DNA from 3 places in the Shewanella sp. 10N.286.51.B8 genome. Region 3 is predicted to be linked to each of the others. Evidence: predicted binding sites of a transcription regulator. Region 3 holds the regulator's gene; each other region holds the start of a gene.

Region 1 (5,225 bases), on a different contig from region 3:
TTGCTGCTTTTGTTGGATAAATATTCAGATAAAGGGCGATTAAGTTCACCTTTTATCCATTAATTGTCCTGAATTGTAAAAAATGTATTGCTATATAAAAAATATATGACTAATATCCTCTGTGTATTTAAGTTTTCTTGTAATTATTTGTTTACCCTTCTGTTAGTCACTCACTACATGCAGTAAACCCACACTACAAGTCATTTGCTAAGTTGTTCTCTGTCATTTGTTTGTCATATGCCTATGTTCAACTAACTACAGCAAGTAAATTGGCGATTAAAAATAGAATTGATCAAACCAGCCTACTTGTAAGTGTAATAAGCACAGTGAACTTAAGCACATAAATCTAAACTTACGCAACACAACTGCTTAAGGATAAATATTGTTATTACTTACTCACCAAAAAGGTGAAAATTAAAAAGGAGTGTGGCACATGTCATACAACATAAATGGTCATGAAATTACAGTTAATTTCCCTGTTAATTCAATATCATCAAATAAAAACTCAATAGCTTTTACCGATAGCCAAGGTAAAACTAAAACAACTTTTTCTAAGCGCACTGAAGCGTTAACATTTATGAAATGGTTACTTACGGCTAACAAGTAAGACTTTTAACGCTTGCGTTATTCATTTGCTCAGTTACTCAATAGACATCGCTTCTCGGTATTTCCTCTCACACCTTACCGGACGTTTATTAGAACTGAGCAACATGAAGTTACCCTCACCCAAGAGCACTTTTCAAATCCTTCTCTAAGCAACTCTCCAACGTCATAATTCAAATCAATTTTCAATATTGTCTCTAATGAATGCTTATCTAGCCTAGATATAAACCCGCTATCATCCTTGCTGTTGATATTTCCTTTTGTAGCGCGCTAACATGCTTGGATTACCCAGCAAGCCCCCTTGATGTAAATACATCACAGGAACAGCAGCACCTTTGTTTAAGTCATCGCCGCTTAGGTTTGCAGTATTTAGATAATGCTCCAGCATGATGAAACCAACTGGGTCATACAACAATTCAAATTCAATACCTTGCTTATTGACGTGTTGCCACATGTCATAACACTGACGGTTCAACTTACCAAAATGATACTTTTTACCATTAGAGATGATCCTTGGATGATAGTCAGTATTATCGGTTAATTGATAAAACTGCTTAGTGAGATATTCATCACCGCCAACACAGCTGCAGGTTAATACCGTTACACTGGGCAGCGAGAGGTCTGAGCTGCTGGCTGTTTTACTGAATTCGACAAAAAAACGTTGTAAGTAAAGTGCCGTGGTACCTGTACCTGAAGGAAGAAATAGCTCTAACTTTTTCATATTATTTTGTTTAAGCCATTCAATAATCTCTCGCCCTAGTTGATCAAGCCCTAGCTGAGCATATTCACAACGCCCGCCTTCGGGAACAAACACCGTACTCTTAACGACAAGCTGTTTGTTCGATTCATACGGCGCTTGAATATCTTGTTGTACATAAGTCTCTAGGTTCAGCTCAATACCCGCTGGCTTTTCAATGATGTTGGCGCCGTTGTCTAAGGCCGCTTTATAGTTTCCTTGGGGGTTTTGCTTAAGATAGCCAGCTATATGGTCAACATAATAATCAAGTTGCCAGCCGCGCATTTTGGTTAAGGCAGCTAAAGAGTGCAGCGAATTTGCTTGCGCTGAGCCATAGCCAACCAGTTTTTTTACTAGAGGGAAATCTTGCTCGAGAAAATATTGAAATTTTCGCGCTTTGTTACCACTGAAATCCGGGTGGAGTAAATCATCGCGTTTTACAAATATTGCCTGCTCTGCAAATCGAATGGTTTGTACTGGTGTGGTGGCAAACATGTTTATCTCAACATCAATGAGTAGAGTTATTATTTTAACTAAAAAATGTTGTTTTTAACTAACCTATTTATGCTGAGAGTTTAAGAGACAATATACCTTATAGAATTATCGTTTAAATTCAGCAAGATAAAAAATATATATAATGTGGCACAGATTTCGCTTCAATAGTGCATAGTTCGACTAACAAACTGTACAAAGCACGATTAAAAATAGTAAGTTATTACAACAAGTAAGGGATTTTAGATGTCAGTATTAAGATTAGTTTTTAATATCGCTTGGTTCATCATGGGCGGCTTTATAATGGGCTTAGCTTGGTGGCTAGCTGGGCTCTTATGTTTTATTAGTATTATCGGTATCCCCTTTGGCCGAGCCTGTTTCGTCATTGGTGAAATGGCATTTTGGCCATTCGGCCAAGAAAATGTAAATCGTAAACACCTATCAGGCACAGAAGACTTTGGTACCGGTCCATTAGGGATGATAGGTAATGTAATCTGGTTTTTATTTTTCGGTATTTGGTTGGCCATCGGTCACCTCACCCATGCTCTAGCTTGTTTTATCACTATCATTGGTATTCCGTTTGCTATACAACATGTGAAGCTGGCTTTATTGAGCCTCACGCCGATTGGACAAACCATAGTGGCAAAAGAAAGCTATTAATCTAAACCAATTTTAATTGCTGTTACTATTGAATTTTAAAAAAGGAGCGCTAATTTATTAGCACTCCTTTTTTATGTTTAAGGCATTTATAAAGCATTTATAAAGCATTTATAAGGCAACGATATAGTTGAACTCTTCTTCTGTCACAGGCTGAACACTCAACCTAGCGCCTTTACTTACTAATACCATGTCAGCAAGTTTTGGATCTGCTTTTAACTGCGCCAAGGTAATAATGCGGGTTAACTTTTGATTAAAACGAATATCTACTGCAACCCATCTCGGTTTTTGTTTATCTGACTTAGGGTCAAAATAAGCACTTTGACTATCAAAAGCACTTAAATCGTTATAAGCATCTGACGTCACTTCAGCAATCCCCACAACAGCGGGAACTTTACAGCTGGAATGGTAAAACAGCACTAAATCCCCTGTTTTTACCTCATCCCGTAAAAAGTTTCGCGCCTGATAATTACGTATCCCTTGCCAGGGTTCTGACTGTGGTAAACATGCTGCTAAATCGTCAATGCTGAACTCATCAGGTTCCGATTTCATTAACCAATACTTCATTTAAATCCTTAACAGTAAAACGATAATACTTATGCAATCCATAACTAACCAATGGCCGAATGACTAATTTTTTGATCATTAGTTGATTGATTAAAAGTTGCAAATTCTTCTGAAATTAACTCAGTAAATAATCGACCCGCCCGCCCAAGTGGCCTTTCTAGGGTAGATACTAACTGCGGGGTAAATCTAAATCTATGGCCACCAACAAAATCTACTATGGCTAAATTCTTGCCCGTAAGCTCATCATTAATAAGAAACTCCGGCATCCAGCCAAAACCTAGCCCTTTTAGTAAGGCATTTTTCTTCATAATAAAGCCTGATAAGTAAAACACTTTGTCGCCGCCAAACTGTAACTCGTCTCGGTGTAGTTTTTGCGGCGATGAGTCTTCAATGGTTAATTCTACATGTTGCTGCAGATCAGTCAGGGTAACACCGGATAACTCAGCAAGAGGATGCTGCGATGAGCAAACCAATAAACTGGTCACTGGTGGCAGTTGTTGGGCAGAAAAATAAGGCCCTGCAAGGTAATCCTTAACCAGCATTAAATCGGCTTTATCTCGCTCAAAACGATGTTGAACGCCGCCTAAAAATTCCATGTTAAGTTGTATCTTGGTAGGAATATTATGCTCAGACATGCGCTTTAACGCTGTCATGATAGGCTCCATTGGCAGCGCGCCGTCAATCACCAATTCAAGCTTTGGCTCCCAACCTTCGCTAAAACGACTGGCTAAATGTTCAATATTGGCTAAATGTTGCAGTAACCGTTGGCCTTCAGCCAAAATCACTTTGCCTTCTGGGGTTAATTCAGCCCGATATTGAGACCGATTAAATAAAGTCACCCCTAGGTGTTGCTCGAGTTTTTTTACTTGATAACTTACTGCTGATTGCGCTTTGTGTAGCCGCTCAGAGGCTTTAGCAAAACTTCCTTCTTCAACAAGTACTTGTAGCACATTAAATGCTTCTACATCGATTTTCATTTAAGCCTCCATGTCCCTATTCTGCCTTTAAGTGTTCTGCAGTCGTGACACTTATGTAAACTTTTATTAACCATCTAAAAATTAGATTAAGTTAAGTGGTTTATTATTCTTTTTTTTGTCCATCCTAGCAACTAAATTGTTAACTAGATCACAAATAGTTTATTAACGCTGCGCTAGAAAAACATTAACAAAGCAGATTAATGAAGCTCAATAACGACAACCAAACGAATAAGAGTTGAGGAGTTACGATGCCGGTTTATGTTCAACAAGGACAAATACCTTCTAAACGCCATATCGCTTTTAAAAAAGACTCTGGCGAGCTTTACCGTGAAGAACTGTTTTCTACTCACGGCTTTGCCAATATTTACTCCAATAAATATCACCATAATATGCCGACTAAGGCATTAGCGGTGGCTCCCTATGCTCTTGAGCACGGCGACGAGTGGCAAGACTCGTTAATCCAAAACTACAAACTCGATTCGCGCCAAGCTGATTGCAGCGGCAACTTTTTCAGTGCCCGTAACAAGATTTTTTATAACAGTGATGTGGCCATGTACACAGCCAAAGTCACTGAAGATACGGCTGAGTTTTACCGTAATGCCTATGCTGATGAAGTGGTCTTTGTCCACCAAGGTGAAGGAACGCTGTTAAGTGAATATGGTCAACTTCAAGTTAAGCAATGGGATTACTTAATCATTCCGAGAGGCACGACTTACCAGCTCAAGTTTAATGATTACAGTAATGTACGCTTATTCGTTATTGAATCAAACTCAATGGTTGAAGTACCCAAACATTTTAGAAATGACTATGGGCAAATGCTGGAGTCAGCGCCATATTGTGAACGTGATATTCGCACCCCTGAACTTACTGATGCTACCGTTGAAAAAGGTGAGTTTTCTTTAGTCAGCAAGTTTGGCGATAAGTATCAACTCACCACCTTAGAGTGGCATCCATTTGATTTAGTGGGCTGGGATGGCTGCGTCTATCCTTGGGCATTTAATATCACCGAATATGCACCTAAAGTAGGAAAAATTCATTTACCGCCTTCTGACCATATCGTGTTTACGGCTAACAATTTTGTGATATGTAACTTTGTACCGCGTCCCTATGACTTCCACCCAGAATCAATTCCAGCGCCTTATTACCACAACAACATCGATAGCGACGAAGTGCTGTATTACGTTGACGGTGAC
Region 2 (5,225 bases), on a different contig from region 3:
TGGCAAACATCTTGGCGGTGTTAATCGGCCATCAAGATTTTGCGGGCTAATGTTGATCACCGCATTGGGCTTTTTAGCAATTTTTTTTGCTACTACCTCTTTAGCTAATTCAGTAATGGTCGATAGAGAGTAAGTTATGGTGGCATCTTCACTGGCGTTAACCGGTAAAGATAAAAAAATAATGATCAATAGTAGAATGTTTTTCTTCATAATATTCTAACTAGCTTGATTGGCCAGGTTACCTCTAAACTTCAATTTTAATTAGCAATGATAAGGCTAAACATTCTCAATGTTATCTTTGTCAGAAGTTTGACTTTTTTCATTGAAATCGTCGCTTAAATGCGATGTGACCACAATCAAGCAAAAACTATGCCTATAGCTAAATTTAAGCGCTAAACCAGCAAATTGGTATAAATTACTGTGTTACAATTTGCGAAAATGGTTTTACTGTCGCTTTAAAACACTGATTAACAGTGAACTCTAATAATAAATCCCACTAGGGAAAGCATTCATAAAACAAGGCAGGGTTATGTCGAGCATTCTTGATTCAGTTAATAAACGTACCCAACTGGTAGGCCAAAATAGACTGGAGTTACTGCTTTTTAAACTTAATGGTCGCCAACGTTTCGGTATCAACGTTTTTAAAGTAAAAGAAGTATTACAGTGTCCGCCACTGACAAAGTTACCCCGTTTAAGCCCAATGATTAAAGGCATTGCTCACATTCGGGGCTCGACTATTTCAGTGATTGATTTAAGTGCGGCAACTGGTGGCCGTCCGTTGGCATCGACTGAAAATTGCTTCATCATTATTGCTGAGTATAACCGCAGTATTCAGGGCTTTTTGGTTAGCTCAGTAGAGCGCATTATTAATATGAATTGGGAATCAATTATGCCACCGCCACAAGGGGCTGGGCGCAACTCTTATTTAACTGCAGTAACCGAAATCGAAGGTGAATTGGTTGAGATTTTAGATGTTGAAAAAATTCTTGATGAAATATCACCAGTAAAAACGGAATTAAGCCAAGCTGCCAGTGATGCTATTACCATTGATAAAGAGCAGCATTACCATATTATGGTGATTGATGACTCTGCAGTTGCTCGTAAGCAAATTATCCGTTCATTATCGTCATTGAACCTGCAAATTGACACCGCTATTGATGGTAAAGATGCCTTAGAGAAATTAAAAGCGATTGCCACTGAGATGGATAATGTTGCCGATGAAATTCCACTGATTATTTCAGACATTGAAATGCCAGAAATGGATGGCTATACCTTAACGGCGGAAATTCGCGACGATCCAAAACTTAAAGATATTAAAGTGGTGCTGCATACTTCATTAAGTGGCGTGTTTAATCAGGCCATGGTTGAAAAGGTCGGCGCAAACGACTTTATCGCTAAGTTTAATCCCGATGAGTTAGCGTCAGCGGTCAACAAACATCTCATTTTATAATAATTCAATCTACAACCTAGGGCTGATGATTCACCATAGGTTGTAGATTTCACGTTTGTTACCAAGTGCTCGGTAACCAAACAAAGCGGCGGCTTTAGATTGCAAACAATGTAAAGCGCCTCTTTAAAATAGGATGTAAAAGTGCCGAACAAATCACTTGCTGAAGCAGAATATAATCAGTTTAAGCTTTTTTTAGAGCAACACAGTGGCATTGTATTAGGTGACAACAAGCAATATTTAGTAAAAAGTCGCTTAGCGCCTTTAATGGGCAAGCATGATTTGCCCTCATTATCGGAAGTGGTTAAGCGCTCAATGAAGCCAATGGAGCGGCATTTACGGGCGGAAGTGATTGACGCTATGACCACAAATGAAACTCTGTGGTTTAGAGACAAATACCCGTTTGAATTACTTCATGATGCTTTATTACCTGAATATAGCCGCTTAGGTCGGCCGTTAAAAATATGGTCAGCCGCTTGCTCGTCAGGGCAGGAACCCTATTCATTGGCAATGACTATTTTAGAGTATCAGCAGCGTAAGCCGGGGGCATTGCCTGGTAGCGCGACGATCCAAGCCACCGATTTATCACCTTCAATGCTAGCGCGTTGTAAAAAGGCCGAATATGACAGCTTAGCCTTAGCCCGTGGGCTATCAGATGAGCGAAAGCGACAATTTTTTGATCCAATGCCGTCAGGTCATATGAAAGTGAAAGATAATGTTCAGCGGTTAGTGAATTTTAGAAGTCATAACCTGCTTGAAAGTTATAGCTTATTGGGTAAGTTCGATATTATCTTTTGTCGTAATGTGTTGATTTATTTTTCTCCAGAGGCAAAAGCTAAAATTTTGCGGCAATTTGCTGCCGCCCTTAATCCCAATGGGATTTTATTTTTAGGGGCGTCAGAATCTATCTCAGGTTTAAGTGATGAATTTACGATGGTGCGTTGTAACCCAGGGATTTACTATCAAAAGAAAAATATATTGTAAGTTTATGAATTAATATGTTTTTAGTTAATAAAATGCCGACTTACGTCGGCATTTTTCATTTTTATCCTTTCTCATCTTAAAACCGCAATATTTTGGCATAAGGTTTGCTTTGTTAGTGACAGTTAGCTGATGGAGGCAATTTTATGGCGATTAATTTTGAAAATGGTTTAGGGGTACATCAATACTCGTTGGGCATACGTGCTCAAAGGGCTGAAGTGCTATCTAGTAATATCGCCAATGCCAATACCCCGGGTTACAAAGCCCGTGATGTAGACTTTGCCTCTGCCATGAATAGCGCCCGCTCTCATCAGCAAGGGCTGCAAATGAGTCAAACAACTGACAAGCACTTTGACCTTAAAGCGTTAAGCCAAGAGCATGTGCAGTTTCGGGTGCCAAATCAGCCAGACACAGGTGACGGTAATACGGTGGATATGCAAGAAGAGCAATCTGCATTTATGCAAAACTCTTTGGAATATCAAATGTCACTGGGCTTTCTTGAAAGTAAGTTTTCTGGCATGCGTAAAGCCATTAGAGGTGATTAATTATGAGTCTTTTTAATATTTTTAATGTGTCAGGCTCGGGTATGTCTGCGCAATCGGTGCGCTTAAATACCACCGCCAGTAATATTGCTAATGCCAACACAGTATCAAGCAGTGTCGGTGAGACCTATAGAGCTCGTCATCCTATTTTTGAGGCTGAAATGGCCAAAGCCAGTCATCAGCAAAATAGTTCTCATAGTGTCAGTGTTAAAGGCGTTGTAGAAAGCGATAAACCGTTATTAAAAGAATTCTCACCTAATCATCCAATGGCTGATAACGATGGGTTTATTTATAAACCCAATGTCAATGTGATGGAAGAAATGGCCGATATGATTTCTGCTTCTCGGTCATATCAAATGAATGTTCAAGTGGCTGATGCCGCCAAATCAATGTTGCAGCAAACGCTTCGTATGGGTAAGTAATATGAATTTAGTTGGAGGTAAACAATGAGCCTCGTTAATCCTTACAGTAGTCAGTCATTACCGCAGTTGCAGACGTCTACCACGGCTTCCACCGTCTCCACTAATTCAGTGGCGACAAACTCACAAACTACACAGGTATCAGACAGTAGCTTTTTAGATAGCCTAACTGCTGCGCAATCAGCTAGCACCACCGAAACTGGTGAAGCTAAAAGCCAAGAGCTAACCCAATCGGATTTCTTTGCGCTTTTGAGTCAACAGCTGTCAATGCAGGACCCGTTTAAACCTGTTGAAAACGATCAGATGATCGCACAAATGGCGTCCTTCGCGACCGTTGATGGTATTGCCAACTTAAATGCTGAAATTTTGAATTTGAACAGTGTGATGAGCTCAAGTCAGGCATTACAAGCCTCGGGCTTAGTGGGGCAAAAGGTGCTCATTCCATCAGATATTGGCCATGTCTCAGAAGAAAACCCAGTCATTAACGGTGTCATTAGTACGCCACAGCCAATCGATACCATTACCGTCACCATTGAAGACGAGTCAGGCCAAGTGATTAAAACCTTTGAGGTTGATGGCTCTGCAGGCGGCAACATTGATGTCAGCTGGGATGGCCTTGATAAAGATGGCGAACCCGTAGAAGAAGGCATGTATGCCATTAAAGCTAACGGTAAAGTTGATGGCAACGCCGAAGATTTAGCGGTTTCAACTTATGCCCATGTCACTAGTGTGTCTTTAGGCAGTGTCGCCAGCGGTCCGATCCTTAACCTCAGAGGCCTAGGTGGTATTCAATTGTCTGATGTACTGGCAGTGGCAGAAAGTTAATAACACAAACAATAATAAGCTGCCAGAAATCTGGCAGCCACACAGAACCTAATTTAAAGCGCTAAGAGGTGATTTATGTCGTTTAATATTGCATTGAGTGGTATCGCAGCTGCTCAAAAAGATCTCAACACCACGGCTAATAACATTGCCAACGTCAATACCATTGGTTTTAAAGAGTCTCGCGCTGAATTTGCCGATGTTTATGCTAATTCAATTTTTTCAAATGGTAATACCGCAGTGGGCGGCGGCGCAACCACAACTCACGTAGCGCAACAGTTTCAGCAAGGTAGCTTACTGTTTACTAACAACTCCTTAGATATGGCTATTAGTGGCGGTGGTTTCTTTGTTACTTCATCTGAAGCGGGCAGCCAAGATCATGCATTCACCCGTGCTGGTGCATTTAAAGTAAACTCAGAAAGTTTTATGACAGATTCAGCCGGTAACTATTTACAGGGTTTCCCTGTGGATGCTGATGGTAATTCGACTTCAGTGAGTTTAACCACCACCCAACCGATTAAAATCCCCGATACTGCAGGTAGCCCAGTGAAAACCGGTAACGTTGGTTTTCAAATGAACCTCAATGTTGGTGATGAAGAACTTGATCCAGCAAACTTTGATCCAGATGACGCAGATACTTACAATAACTCAACCTCAGTAACTATCTATGATTCACTTGGTGAGGCTCATATCTTGACCACTTATTTTGTTAAACCAGAAGGTGGTTCCCATACTGGTGAGAATAACTGGGTTGCCTTTTATGCTGTTGATGGCAAGCAAGTGGATATTGATGCGCCAACGGGTGGTTCATTCCCAACAGATACTACTGGTGATGGTATTGCTGATTCAACTGGTACCGCTGAAAACGCATCCGGCTGGAAAGGCTCAGTACTTACATTTAATGATGCCGGAACTTATACAGGATCTGATCCAGCGGTAGTGTCTACGGTTGAACTAGGTAGTAATGGCGCAGGTGTTATCGGCACCGGCGCTGACGGCTCCCAAAAGGTGAAC
Region 3 (5,225 bases):
TATGAAGCAAAGTAAACTTTTGATTGCCTCACTACTCAGTGTAGTCAGTATTGCCAGCGCCTATGCAAAAGAAGGCGATTTACAGCAAGAGCTTAAAGTCGCAGCTGTGAGCCAAAAAGCTGACATAAAAAACAATCAGGTCATCTTCTATGGCCCAGTTAATGTGACTCAAGGGTCGATTAACATTAATGCCGACGAATTACGCGCATTTGGCACCGAAAGCGGCACCCAAAAAACCATGGTTGCCACAGGTAACCCTGCGACATTTTCCCAAGAGTTAGATGATGGCCGTATTGGTACTGCCAGTGCCGATGAAATTAAATATGAGCTTGCCACTAGCATTTTAACCTTAACGGGTAATGCTAAATTGGACCAAGCGGGTAGCCAGGTTACTGGTAACCTAATTAGCTACAACATTGAAAAGCAGCAGTTAATTGCTGAAAGCACCGGTACTGGTGAAGATCGGGTTATCACTATTTTTCAACCAGAAAGTCACCCAGACTTGATTGATTCTGAAAAGAAAAAAGATGAGCAACCACATTTACCAGACAGCGCTAAACCCGGTGATGACACGCCACCAGCTATAATTGAAAACAACAATTTATCTGCTGTAGAGGCTGTGAACTCAACTGAAACACCCGAAGTAACTGAATCACTTAACGCTGAGGCGCAGGCGACATTGTCAGCCCCAGCAGCTGAGCAAAATGACTAATGACCCAAATTACGTTAACCGCTGAAAATCTCGCTAAGAGTTATAAAAGTCGCCAGGTAGTAAAAGATGTCAGCCTGACGGTAAAAACCGGCCAAATTGTTGGCTTACTTGGCCCTAATGGTGCGGGTAAAACCACCACCTTTTATATGGTCGTAGGCCTAGTCAAAAGTGATAAGGGCCGCATTCTGATCGATGAAGATGATTTAACCGCAGATCCAATGCATTTGCGCGCCCGAAAAGGCATTGGCTACTTACCTCAAGAAGCCAGTATTTTTCGTAAGCTCACAGTACACGATAATATAATGGCAGTGCTTCAAACTCGCAAAAGCTTATCAAATGAGCAGCGCATTGAAGAACTGGAACATTTATTAGAAGAATTTAACATAACTCATATCCGTGATAGCCAAGGTATGGCGTTATCGGGAGGCGAGCGTCGCCGAGTTGAAATTGCACGCGCATTAGCGGCAAATCCTAAGTTTATTTTATTAGATGAACCTTTTGCAGGGGTAGATCCTATCTCAGTAATCGACATCAAGAAAATTATTCAACAACTTAAAAGCCGTGGTTTAGGGGTGCTAATTACCGACCATAATGTCCGTGAAACACTTGATGTGTGTGAGCGAGCATATATTGTGAGTCACGGAAACTTGATTGCTGAAGGAACACCTGCTGAGATCTTAGTCAATCAGCAAGTTAGGTCGGTATACTTAGGTGAACAATTCAAGCTATAGTTAGCACTATTCAGTTTTTAGTATGGCATTCGCGGCCAACAACAAACCTTAATCTAGTCTATTTTTCTAGGATCATAAACTAGCGCCCACACTGTTCGTCGCGATGATGTAATTCAATTAGGGACAAGCGGTACATGAAAGCCTCACTCCAACTCAAAATGGGTCAACACTTAACCATGACCCCACAGTTGCAACAAGCGATTCGCTTATTGCAACTTTCCTCATTGGAGCTACAGCAAGAAATTCAACAAGCACTTGATTCAAACCCGCTATTAGAGCTTGAAGACGAATTCACTAAAGCCAAAGAGCCCGTAAAAGAAAACGCCCTGCAAACTGACACCGATTTTAGTGATAATAGCCAAGTCACCATAGAAAAAGACACCTCAACGGTTGATACCACTGAATCGCTCACTAAAGATTCTATGCCTGAAGAACTCCCTATGGATACCACATGGGATGAGGTGTATACCGCCTCGCCTACTTCTGGCTCTGGCGCAGTATCGAGCGGTAATGATATGCCGTTTCAAGGCGAAACCAGTGAAGGCTTGTATGAGCATCTTGAATGGCAAAAAAACCTCACTCCCTTTTCTGAAAATGACTTAGTGATTGCAACCGCCATTATTGATGCCATTGATGAGCGCGGTTACCTCACCCAGAGCGTTGAAGACATTTTGCAATCCTTAGGCACTGACGATATCGAACTCGATGAAGTTGAAGCTGTACTTAAACGGGTACAACACTTCGATCCCGTCGGCATTGCAGCGCGAGATTTAAGTGAGTGTCTATTAATTCAATTAGGCCAATACCCTAATGAAATTCCTTGCATAGATAATGTTAAGTTACTGATTAAAGATCATCTTGATTTAATCGCCGGTCGTGACTTTAGGTTACTGATGCGTAAAACCAAGCTTAAAGAAGATGATTTACGTGAAGCCATTGAATTTATTCAAACGCTCAATCCACGTCCAGGCTTGCAAATTACCCCCATTAAAGATGAGTACGTCATTCCTGATGTTACTGTACTTAAAAAGAATGGTCGCTGGGTGGTCGAGCTAAATCCCGATAACATGCCTAAAATTGGCGTTAACCAGCAATATGCAGCTATGGCCAAAGGCGGTTCAAGCCAAGCTGACAGCCAATTTATTCGTGGTCATTTACAAGAAGCTAAATGGTTTATCAAAAGCATCGATAGCCGTAATGAAACCTTACTAAAAGTGGCTAACTGTATCGTACAATTTCAGCAAGGTTTCTTTGAGTTCGGTGAAGAAGCCATGAAGCCGATGGTGCTCAATGATATTGCTGAAGCGGTTGAAATGCACGAGTCGACCATTTCACGGGTCACGACCCAAAAATACATGCATACCCCCCGTGGACTTTTTGAACTAAAATATTTTTTCTCAAGCCATGTAAGTACCGATGATGGTGGAGAATGCTCTTCTACAGCAATTCGCGCATTTATTAAAAAGCTCGTAGCTGCAGAAAACCCGAAAAAGCCTCTTAGTGATAGTAAAATGGCGACACTATTGGCTGAACAAGGGATTAACGTTGCTCGACGTACGATAGCCAAATATCGAGAGGCAATGCTCATCCCTCCCTCAAACCAACGCAAAAGCTTATAACTTTTGTTATTGGAGGATGACCTATGCAAATTAACCTGACTGGAAACCATATTGAAATAACTCAATCTTTACGGGAATACGTGCAAACAAAATTTTCAAAGCTTGAACGACACTTCGAACAGATCAATAATGTTCACGTTGTGCTCGATGTTCAAAAGCTACAACAGATTGCCGAAGCCAAACTGCACCTAAAAGGCGGTGAAGTGTTTGCTGTATCGCGTAACGCTGATATGTATGTGGCAATAGACGCCCTGATAGATAAGCTAGACCGTCAGGTAATTAAACATAAAGAGAAACTCACTAAGCATTAACGATGGAACTTCGTACCATCCTGCAGCCGGCGTGCACTACCTGTGCCACTCCGGGCAGTAAGAAAAAGGTACTGGAATTAATCAGCAATTTAATGGCTGCCCAGTACCCAACCCTTTCTTCACAGGCTATTTTTGAAAGTCTAATAGCGCGTGAAAAAATGGGCAGTACAGGTATAGGAAATGGCATAGCAATTCCACATGGGCGCTTAGATAATATCGAAGAACCCATTGCTATTTTAATCAAATGCGAAGAGCCAATCGCCTTTGATGCCATAGACAAGCAACCTGTAGATATTTTATTTGCGCTTCTTGTACCTGCAGATCAGTGCCAGCAACACCTAAGCACATTATCTAGCATGGCAGAGAAACTCAGTGATAAATTGATACTTAAACGACTTCGAAAGAGTCATGACGCTACAGAACTTTATCAGGTTATTACTGCATGAAACTTGTCATCGTATCGGGACGTTCAGGTTCAGGAAAATCAGTCGCACTGAGAGTGCTTGAAGATTTAGGTTATTACTGTGTTGATAACCTGCCACTGCCACTGATTGGCAGCCTGCTTGAACAGCTTAAAGATAGTAACGAGCTTGTCGCCATTAGCGTCGATGTGCGTAATATCGAAGAGCAAGGCAAAGTACTCAAAGAGCAAATTGCTTTACTGTCTGACGATACCAGCATTACCAGTTTCTTTTTAAACGCCAACGATAAAGTGTTACTGAAGCGTTTTAGTGAGACCCGCCGATTACACCCACTGTCTAAGAATCAAATTTCGTTACAAGAAGCCATTAAGCTTGAGGGGCGGTTACTCGAACCCATAGCCAAAATGGTTGATCACTATATCGACACCTCGCAAACTAATATCTACGAATTGAGCGATCATGTTCGGCAAATCTTGCTAGGCAGTGTTGATAAAGAATTAGTGGTACATTTTGAGTCATTTGGCTTTAAGCATGGCATGCCGGCTGAAGCAGACTTTATGTTTGATGTGCGCTTTTTACCGAATCCGCACTGGGAGCTTGAGTTAAGGCCCTACACAGGCCTAGATGCGCCCGTGCAAGAGTTCTTAGAGCGACAGCCTTTGGTGAATAAGTTTATCTGGCAAATTGAAAACCTTTTTGACACTTGGATGCCACATTTAGAGCGTAATAACCGCAGCTACCTGACCATTGCCATTGGTTGTACCGGCGGTCAGCACCGTTCGGTTTATATTGCCGATCAGCTCGCTAAACGTTTCAACAACTCTAAGCACAAAGTCAGCGCCCGCCATAGAGAGCTTGGCATTGAATAAGCTAACCACAACGCCAGCCAAAACGGTGGCCTATTCAAAGCAAATTACCATCAGTAACAAGCTAGGCTTGCATGCGCGAGCGGCGACTAAATTGGCAATTTTAGCTACCGAGTTTGACGCAACTATCACCCTTATCCAAGGTGAGAAACAAGCCAGTGCTGCCAGCGTATTGGGGTTATTAATGTTAGAAAGTGGCATTGGTAAAATCATTACTGTTGAAGCTCAAGGCCGTGATGCAGAAAAAGCCCTTGAGGCCGTATGCAAGTTAATCAACGATAAATTTGACGAAGAAAGCTAACCGCCTGCGCCCAGTAACATCTCCAAGGAAACACAGCGACTCACCTTTACCATTATTTTATTAGCTATACTCAACACACCACCAAGCAGTATTAGCGTGTTTATGAATTGCGCATCAAGCCATCAGATATTAGAAATTTCTTCATTCTTTCCGGTGAGTTAAGTTAACATTTCATCATCGTCTTTTCAGGAGTAGCCAATGGGTATTGAAGTCATCGACAGCGAACTGACCGAACAACGTCTTAATCAGCTTACACAAGCATT

Evidence for each region. The regulator sigma-54, encoded in region 3, starts transcription at its own class of promoters, with help from an activator protein. The targets are predictions, from matches to a motif close to GTTGGCACGNNNNTNGNNT.
Region 1: AB4160_RS05100 (YccF domain-containing protein) is a predicted target of sigma-54. The motif match lies at 1,978-1,996, and genes of this name have one in related genera.
Region 2: flgB (flagellar basal body rod protein FlgB) is a predicted target of sigma-54. The motif match lies at 2,523-2,541, and genes of this name have one in related genera.

The regions. Positions count from the first base shown of each region.
Region 1 covers NZ_JBFRKG010000009.1:69,490-74,714, reverse strand. Annotated here, with positions in the region: gene AB4160_RS05110 (hypothetical protein) at 434-607, shown strand; gene AB4160_RS05105 (1-aminocyclopropane-1-carboxylate deaminase) at 839-1,834, opposite strand; gene AB4160_RS05100 (YccF domain-containing protein) at 2,078-2,491, shown strand; gene AB4160_RS05095 (EVE domain-containing protein) at 2,600-3,055, opposite strand; gene AB4160_RS05090 (LysR family transcriptional regulator) at 3,100-4,032, opposite strand; gene AB4160_RS05085 (homogentisate 1,2-dioxygenase) at 4,281-5,225, shown strand, end outside.
Region 2 covers NZ_JBFRKG010000006.1:35,379-40,603, forward strand. Annotated here, with positions in the region: gene flgA (flagellar basal body P-ring formation chaperone FlgA) at 1-210, opposite strand, end outside; gene AB4160_RS02745 (chemotaxis protein CheV) at 530-1,450, shown strand; gene AB4160_RS02750 (protein-glutamate O-methyltransferase CheR) at 1,592-2,431, shown strand; gene flgB (flagellar basal body rod protein FlgB) at 2,575-2,973, shown strand; gene flgC (flagellar basal body rod protein FlgC) at 2,976-3,392, shown strand; gene flgD (flagellar hook assembly protein FlgD) at 3,417-4,214, shown strand; gene flgE (flagellar hook protein FlgE) at 4,290-5,225, shown strand, end outside.
Region 3 covers NZ_JBFRKG010000008.1:37,800-43,024, forward strand. Annotated here, with positions in the region: gene lptC (LPS export ABC transporter periplasmic protein LptC) at 1-15, shown strand, start outside; gene lptA (lipopolysaccharide transport periplasmic protein LptA) at 2-712, shown strand; gene lptB (LPS export ABC transporter ATP-binding protein) at 712-1,443, shown strand; gene AB4160_RS04185 (RNA polymerase factor sigma-54) at 1,578-3,062, shown strand; gene hpf (ribosome hibernation promoting factor) at 3,086-3,373, shown strand; gene ptsN (PTS IIA-like nitrogen regulatory protein PtsN) at 3,376-3,819, shown strand; gene rapZ (RNase adapter RapZ) at 3,816-4,664, shown strand; gene AB4160_RS04205 (HPr family phosphocarrier protein) at 4,690-4,962, shown strand; gene mgtE (magnesium transporter) at 5,161-5,225, shown strand, end outside.